2 linked regions of the Ancylobacter polymorphus genome follow. The protein of the gene in region 1 interacts with the protein of each later gene in a pairwise test. Links are inferred from orthologs where the notes say so. Each region holds a gene or a part of one and is shown in the gene's direction. Other genes may lie near its edges.

The links.
Region 2: the proteins of K9D25_RS02665 (region 1) and K9D25_RS07530 interact in binary tests that used the Escherichia coli proteins (3 or more experiments, as listed by UniProt). The link is inferred for Ancylobacter polymorphus from one-to-one orthologs.

Annotation. Positions count from the first base shown.
Region 1 is NZ_CP083239.1:578,622-582,239, forward strand. What follows is about bases 294-3,594. They hold K9D25_RS02665 ([protein-PII] uridylyltransferase), read left to right. Parts: upstream 294-601; coding sequence 602-3,394; downstream 3,395-3,594. Other genes in these bases: K9D25_RS02670 (MFS transporter), read right to left, coding at 3,428-3,594. Also shown: K9D25_RS02660 (PRC-barrel domain-containing protein), read left to right, coding at 1-289; more of K9D25_RS02670, read right to left, coding at 3,595-3,618.
Region 2 is NZ_CP083239.1:1,605,561-1,608,589, forward strand. What follows is about bases 76-2,787. They hold K9D25_RS07530 (P-II family nitrogen regulator), read left to right. Parts: upstream 76-1,118; coding sequence 1,119-1,457; downstream 1,458-2,787. Other genes in these bases: K9D25_RS07525 (acyl-CoA thioesterase), read left to right, coding at 76-822; K9D25_RS07535 (ammonium transporter), read left to right, coding at 1,509-2,787. In the rest of the region: more of K9D25_RS07525, read left to right, coding at 1-75; more of K9D25_RS07535, read left to right, coding at 2,788-2,870. UniProt on the Escherichia coli protein: Involved in the regulation of nitrogen metabolism. Regulates the activity of its targets by protein-protein interaction in response to the nitrogen status of the cell.

The DNA of each region.
Region 1 (3,618 bases):
GGTGGTGACCGCCAATGACGAGAAGCTCGGCTCAATCAGCGACGTGATCGTCGAGCGCGAAGGCGAGATCATCGCCGTGGTGATCGATGTCGGCGGCTTCCTCGGCATCGGCGCCAAGCCGGTCGCAGTGTCCTTCGACTCGCTGACCGCCACCCCCACCGACAATGGCGAGAAGGTCGTGGTCTCGATGACCAAGGAAGAGCTGAACGCGGCTCCCGAGTTCAAGAGCCTGGAGCAGGCCCGTTCGGAAACCCCGAGCACGGGTGCGACCACCACCACGACCAACTGATCCACGCCTCACGGTTCGGCCGCGCCCGCGGCCCTCATGTAGCGACCGCCGGCGTCTGCCGTGCCGTCAGGATGGACATGCCCGCCCTCGTGGCGGGCATGTCTCGTTTGAGAGCCTTGCCCGCCCTCGCGGCGGGCATGTCTCGTTTGAGAGCCTTGCCCGCCCTCGCGGCGGGCATGTCTCGTTTTTGGAACCATGTCCGCCCTCGTGCGGACATGTCGTGTGGCTGCGCCGGCCTTCCCGCGCGGCAGCGCACGATGACGGCGGCCGGCGGATCGGGTAAAGCGGATATCCGACCAGCCGGACCCCGCCATGACCGAACCCCGCCGCCGCCCCGACCATCCCTTCAAGGAACTGTTCGACATCGACGCCATGCGCGTCGAACTCGCCGCGCTGGCGCGCGAGGTGCTCGGCACCAGCAAGTCCGGCCGCGAGATCGAATTGCGCACGCAGATGGCGCGACGCCTCAAGGCCGCCTATCAGCACGGCCACAAGGTCGCCGAGCGCTGGCTGATGGTGGAAGGCTCCGGCCGTCGCTGCGCCGAGCGGCTCTCGCGCCTGCAGGACGAGATCATCGCCCTGGTGCACGAGCTGGCGGTAAAGACGCTCTATCCCTCGGACAATCCCTCCACCTCCGAGCGCATGGCGATTGTCGCCGTCGGCGGCTATGGCCGCGGCCTGATGGCGCCGGGCTCGGACACAGACATCCTTTTCCTGCTGCCCTACAAGCAGACCGCCTGGGGCGAGAGCGTCGCCGAGGCCATTCTCTACGTGCTGTGGGACATGGGGCTCAAGGTCGGCCACTCTACCCGCTCGGTCGATGAGTGCATCCGCCAGGCGCGCGGCGACATGACCATCCGCACCGCGCTGCTCGAAGCGCGGCTGCTCATCGGCGAGAAGACGCTGTTCGAGGAGCTGACCGCCCGCTTCGACAAGGAGGTGGTGCAGGGCACGGCGGCGGAATTCGTCGCCGCCAAGCTCGGCGAGCGCGAGGAGCGGCTGAAGCGCGCCGGCCAGTCGCGCTATGTCGTCGAGCCGAATGTGAAGGACGGCAAGGGCGGCCTGCGCGATCTGCACACGCTGTTCTGGATCGCGAAATATGTCTACCGCGTGCACGAGACGCGCGAACTCGTGGCCAAGGGCGTGTTCACGCCTGAGGAAGCCAAGATCTTCCGCCGCTGCGAGAATTTCCTCTGGTCCGTGCGCTGCCACCTGCATTTCCTCGCCGGCAAGCCGGAGGAGCGCCTCTCCTTCGACCTGCAGCGCGAAATGGCCGAGCGGCTCGGCTATGTCTCCCATCCCGGCCTGAAGGATGTGGAGCGCTTCATGAAGCACTATTTCCTCGTGGCCAAGGATGTCGGCGACCTCACCGCCATCGTCTCCGCCGCGCTGGAAGAGCGCCACGACAAGCCGGTGCCGCGGCTCGACCGGATGATCGCGCGGCTGCGCCGCTCCGGCCGGCGCACGCTGAAGGAAAGCGCCGATTTCATCGTCGACAATGACCGCATCAATGTCGCCGATTCCAGCGCCTTCGGCCGCGACCCGCTCAACCTCATCCGCATCTTCCATCTCGCCGGCAAGCACGGGCTGAACTTCCACCCCGACGCGATGCGCCTCGCCACGCGCTCGCTCAAGCTCATCGACCACAATCTGCGCGAGAACCCGGAAGCCAACCGGCTGTTCGTCGAGATCCTCACCTCGAAGGAAAGCCCGGAAATCGTCTTGCGGCGGATGAACGAGACCGGCGTGCTCGGCCGCTTCATCCCGGAATTCGGCCGCATCGTCGCGATGATGCAGTTCAACATGTATCATTCCTACACGGTGGACGAGCACCTCATCCGCTCCATCGGCGCGCTCTCGCGCATCGAGCGCGGCGACCGGCCCGATTACGGCCTCGCCAATGAGCTGATGCCGACGATCAAGAACCGGCAGCTGCTCTATATCGCGGTGCTGCTGCACGACATCGCCAAGGGCCGGCCGGAGGACCATTCCATCGCCGGCGCCCGCGTCGCCCGCCGCCTGTGCCCGCGTTTCGGCCTCAGCCCGGTGGATACCGACACGGTGGCCTGGTTGATCGAACAGCACCTCACCATGTCCACCATCGCCCAATCGCGCGACCTCTCCGACCGCAAGACGATCGAGAATTTCGCAAGCGTGGTGCAGAATCTGGAGCGGATGAAGCTGCTGCTCATCCTCACCACCGCCGATATCCGCGCCGTGGGGCCGGGCGTGTGGAACAACTGGAAGTCGCAGCTTCTGCGCACGCTCTATCACGAGACCGAGCCGGTCATCACCGGCGGCTTCTCCGAGAGCAACCGCAACCAGCGCGTCGCCCGCGCCCAGGCGGAACTGCGCGGCGCCCTCGCCGAGTGGGACGCGGCCGACCTCGACGCCTATATGGGCCGCCACTACCCCACCTACTGGCTGCAGACCGACCGCCAGCACCAGATGGAGCATGCCCGCTTCATCCGCGAGACCGAGGCGCAGGGCAAGGCGCTCGCCACCCGCGCCATCACCGATCCCACGCGCGGCATCACCGAGCTCACCGTCTTCGCGCCCGATCACCCCAAGCTACTGGCGGTGATCGCCGGCGCCTGCGCCAGCGCCGGGGCGCACATTGTCGACGCGCAGATCAGCACCACCACGGACGGGCGGGCGCTCGACACCATTTCGCTCACCCGCGCCTTCGAGCAGGACGAGGACGAGATGCGCCGCGCCGATCGCATCGCCTCCGCCATCGAGAAGTCGCTGGCCGGCGAGATCCGGCTGCCGGAAGTGGTCGCCCGCCGCATCCCGCGGCGGCCGCGCGCCTTCACCGTGGAGCCCGAGGTCACGCTCAACAATTCCTGGTCGAACCGCCACACCGTGATCGAAGTGTCCGGGCTCGACCGGCCGGGCCTGCTCTACGGCCTGACCCAGACGCTGTCGCGGCTCAACCTCAACATCGCCTCGGCGCACATCGCCACCTTTGGCGAGCGGGCGGTGGACGTGTTCTACGTCACCGATCTGATGGGGGCGAAGATCATGGGCGCGGCGCGCCATTCCGCCATCCGCCGCGCGCTGTTGCAGGTGCTGGACGCCGATGACGAGGCCAACGCCGCCTGAGGCGGCGCTACGGTATGTGCCGGGCGCGCGGGGTCAGGACACCCGCGCGCCGCGCAGGCTCGGCAGGAGAAAGGCCAGCAGGCCGAAGGCGGGCAGGAAGGCGCAGGCCTGATACACCGCGTCGATGCCGTAGCGGTCGGCGAACACGCCCAGCGCCGCCGCCGCCAGCCCGCCAAGGCCGAACACCAGCCCATAGAAGAACCCGCCGACCAGCCCGATGCGGT
Region 2 (3,029 bases), 1.0 Mb from region 1 along the record:
CTCTTCCGTGGTCTCAACCCGCCGGAATCCTGGCCGTTCCGCACCCGCGTCTTTGGCGGGCAGGTGCTGGCGCAGGCGCTGGTGGCCGCGCAGCGCACGGTGGAAGGGCTCGCCGCCCATTCCATGCACGCCTATTTCCTGCTCGCCGGCGATCCGAAGGTGCCGATCATCTACGATGTGGAGCGGGTGCGCGACGGGCGCAGCTTCGCCACGCGGCGGGCGGTGGCGATCCAGCACGGACGGCCGATCTTCATCATGTCGGTCTCGTTCCATCGCCAGGAGCCGGGGCTGGAACACCAGCTCGACCTCGACATGGCGGTGCCGCCGCCGGAGGAGGTGCCGGGCATCGGCGAACTGCCGGCCGAGGTAATCGCTACCCTGCCGGCGCCCGTGCTGGCCTATTGGCGCCGCCCGCGCCCGATCGAATTAAAGCCGGTGGGGCTCGGGGAAAAGCGCGTCGCGCCGCGCCGGGCGGTGTGGTTCCGCACCACGGGCCCGCTGCCCGACGCGGAAGGGCTGCACCAAGCCGTGCTCGCCTATGCCTCGGACATGACGCTCCTGGAAGCGACGACGACGCTGCACGGCACCAGCGTGCTCGGCGAGAACCTGCAGGTCGCCAGCCTCGACCACGCGCTGTGGCTGCACCGTCCCTTCCGCGCCGATGACTGGCTGCTCTATGCCCAGGACAGCCCCAGCGCCGCCGGCGCGCGCGGCTTGGCGCGCGGGCTGATCTATGACCGCGCCGGGCGCCTGGTCGCTTCGGTGGCGCAGGAAGGGCTGATCCGGCCGGTGCGGGCGCCTGCCGCACAGGCATCTGCCTAAAAATTAGCCGACTGATGGCGAATGTGGGGCGGTGACTCGGGAAGGGTCACTGCCCCGATCAAGAATTGAGCAATCCGGCGGCGTCGCGTGCGGGCAGGGCGGTGGCCACCGACGCGGCATCGGCCGGCGCCGGCCGGCGGCATTTCCACCGGAAGCGTTGATCCGCAACGGTTGGCACGCGAATTGATTCTCTCTCGCCGGCTGGATCGGCAGGTTGCGGAAAACAACCTCGGCGAGTCCGACATGAAACGCCCAGAACCCCGCCAGCGGTTCGGGGCCAAGCGGGGACAGAACCCATGAAGATCGTCATGGCTATCATCAAGCCCTTCAAGCTTGAGGAAGTCCGGGATGCGCTCACTGGCATTGGTGTGCACGGACTGACCGTTACGGAGGTCAAGGGATATGGCCGTCAGAAGGGCCACACCGAGATCTATCGCGGCGCGGAATACGCAGTGAGCTTCCTGCCCAAGCTCAAGATCGAGGTCGCCGTGGCGTCCGATCATGTTTCCAAGGTCATCGACGCGATTACCACCTCGGCCAAGACCGGCCAGATCGGCGACGGCAAGATCTTCGTCTACGCGATCGATCAGGCCGTGCGCATCCGCACCGGCGAAACCGACGCCGACGCCCTCTGAGCCTGCGTCACCGATCCCGATATTTTCCGATTGCGACGGAGCATTGAACCCATGACGACCAAGAATTGGATACGCGCGGGCCTGCCTGCGCTGGCGACGACGGCGCTGTTCGCGGCCGCCGCTTTCGCCCAGGACAACCCGGCCGCCGGCGCGGAAGCCACCGCCGAGGTCGCCGCCGCGGTCACCGTGGACAAGGGCGACATCACCTGGATGATGGTCTCCTCCATCCTCGTTCTGTTCATGACCGTGCCGGGCCTCGCCCTGTTCTATGGCGGCCTCGTGCGCGCCAAGAACATGCTCTCGGTCCTCATGCAGGTCACCGTCATCGCCGCCGTGATGATGCTGCTCTGGGTGTTCTACGGCTACTCGCTCGCCTTCACCTCCGGCAACGCCTTCATCGGCGGCTTCGAGAAGGCCTTCCTCGCCGGCGTCACCACGGAAAGCCTGGCCGACACCTTCTCCAAGGGCGTGAAGATTCCGGAATACATCTTCATCGTGTTCCAGATGACCTTCTCGGCCATCACCCCCGCGCTGATCATCGGCGCCTTCGCCGAGCGCATGAAGTTCTCGGCCATCGTGCTGTTCAGCATCCTCTGGGTGACCTTCGTCTACTACCCGATCGCCCACATGGTGTGGTTCTCGGAAGGCTACCTGTTCGCCATGGGCGCGCTCGACTTCGCCGGCGGCACCGTGGTGCACATCAATGCCGGTATTGCGGGCCTCGTCGGCTGCATCATCATCGGCAAGCGCACCGGCTACGGCAAGGAGCTGATGCCTCCCCACTCGCTGCCCTTCGCCATGGTCGGCGCCAGCGTCCTGTGGGTGGGCTGGTTCGGCTTCAACGCCGGCTCCAACCTTGAAGCCAATGCCGGCACCACGCTCGCCGTGATCAACACCTTCGTCGCCACCGCCGGCGCGATCGTCGGCTGGACGCTCATCGAGTGGCTGGCCAAGGGCAAGCCCTCCATGCTCGGCGCCATCTCCGGCATGGTCGCCGGCCTCGTCGCCATCACCCCGGCCGCCGGCCTTTCCGGCCCGCTCGGCGCGATCGTGCTCGGCTTCGTCGCCGCCATCATCTGCTTCTTCTTCTGCACCACGGTGAAGAACGCGCTCGGCTATGACGATAGCCTCGACGTGTTCGGCGTCCATGGCGTGGGCGGCATCGTCGGCGCCATCGGCACCGGCATCGTCGTCGCCCCGGCGCTCGGCGGCCCCGGCATCGCCGATTACGCGATGGGCCACCAGGTGTGGGTGCAGTTCCAGGCGGTGGCGGTGACCCTCGTGTGGGGCGGCATCGTCTCGGCGATCCTCTACTACGTGGTCAACGTCCTCATCGGGCTGCGTCCGTCGGTGGAGAAGGAGCGCGAGGGTCTCGACATCGTCGAGCACGGCGAGCGCGCCTATCACAGCTGATCGGAGCCTCCGGCTCCGCCGGGCGGCGCGTTCCGCGCGCCGTTTCCCGTCTCTCGATTGCGCAAGGCCCCGGCACTGCCGGGGCCTTTTCTTTGCCGGCGGCCCGGCGCTTTGCGCGCGCATGGTTAAGAACGCCTTTACCGCAGCCGGGCTATTGTG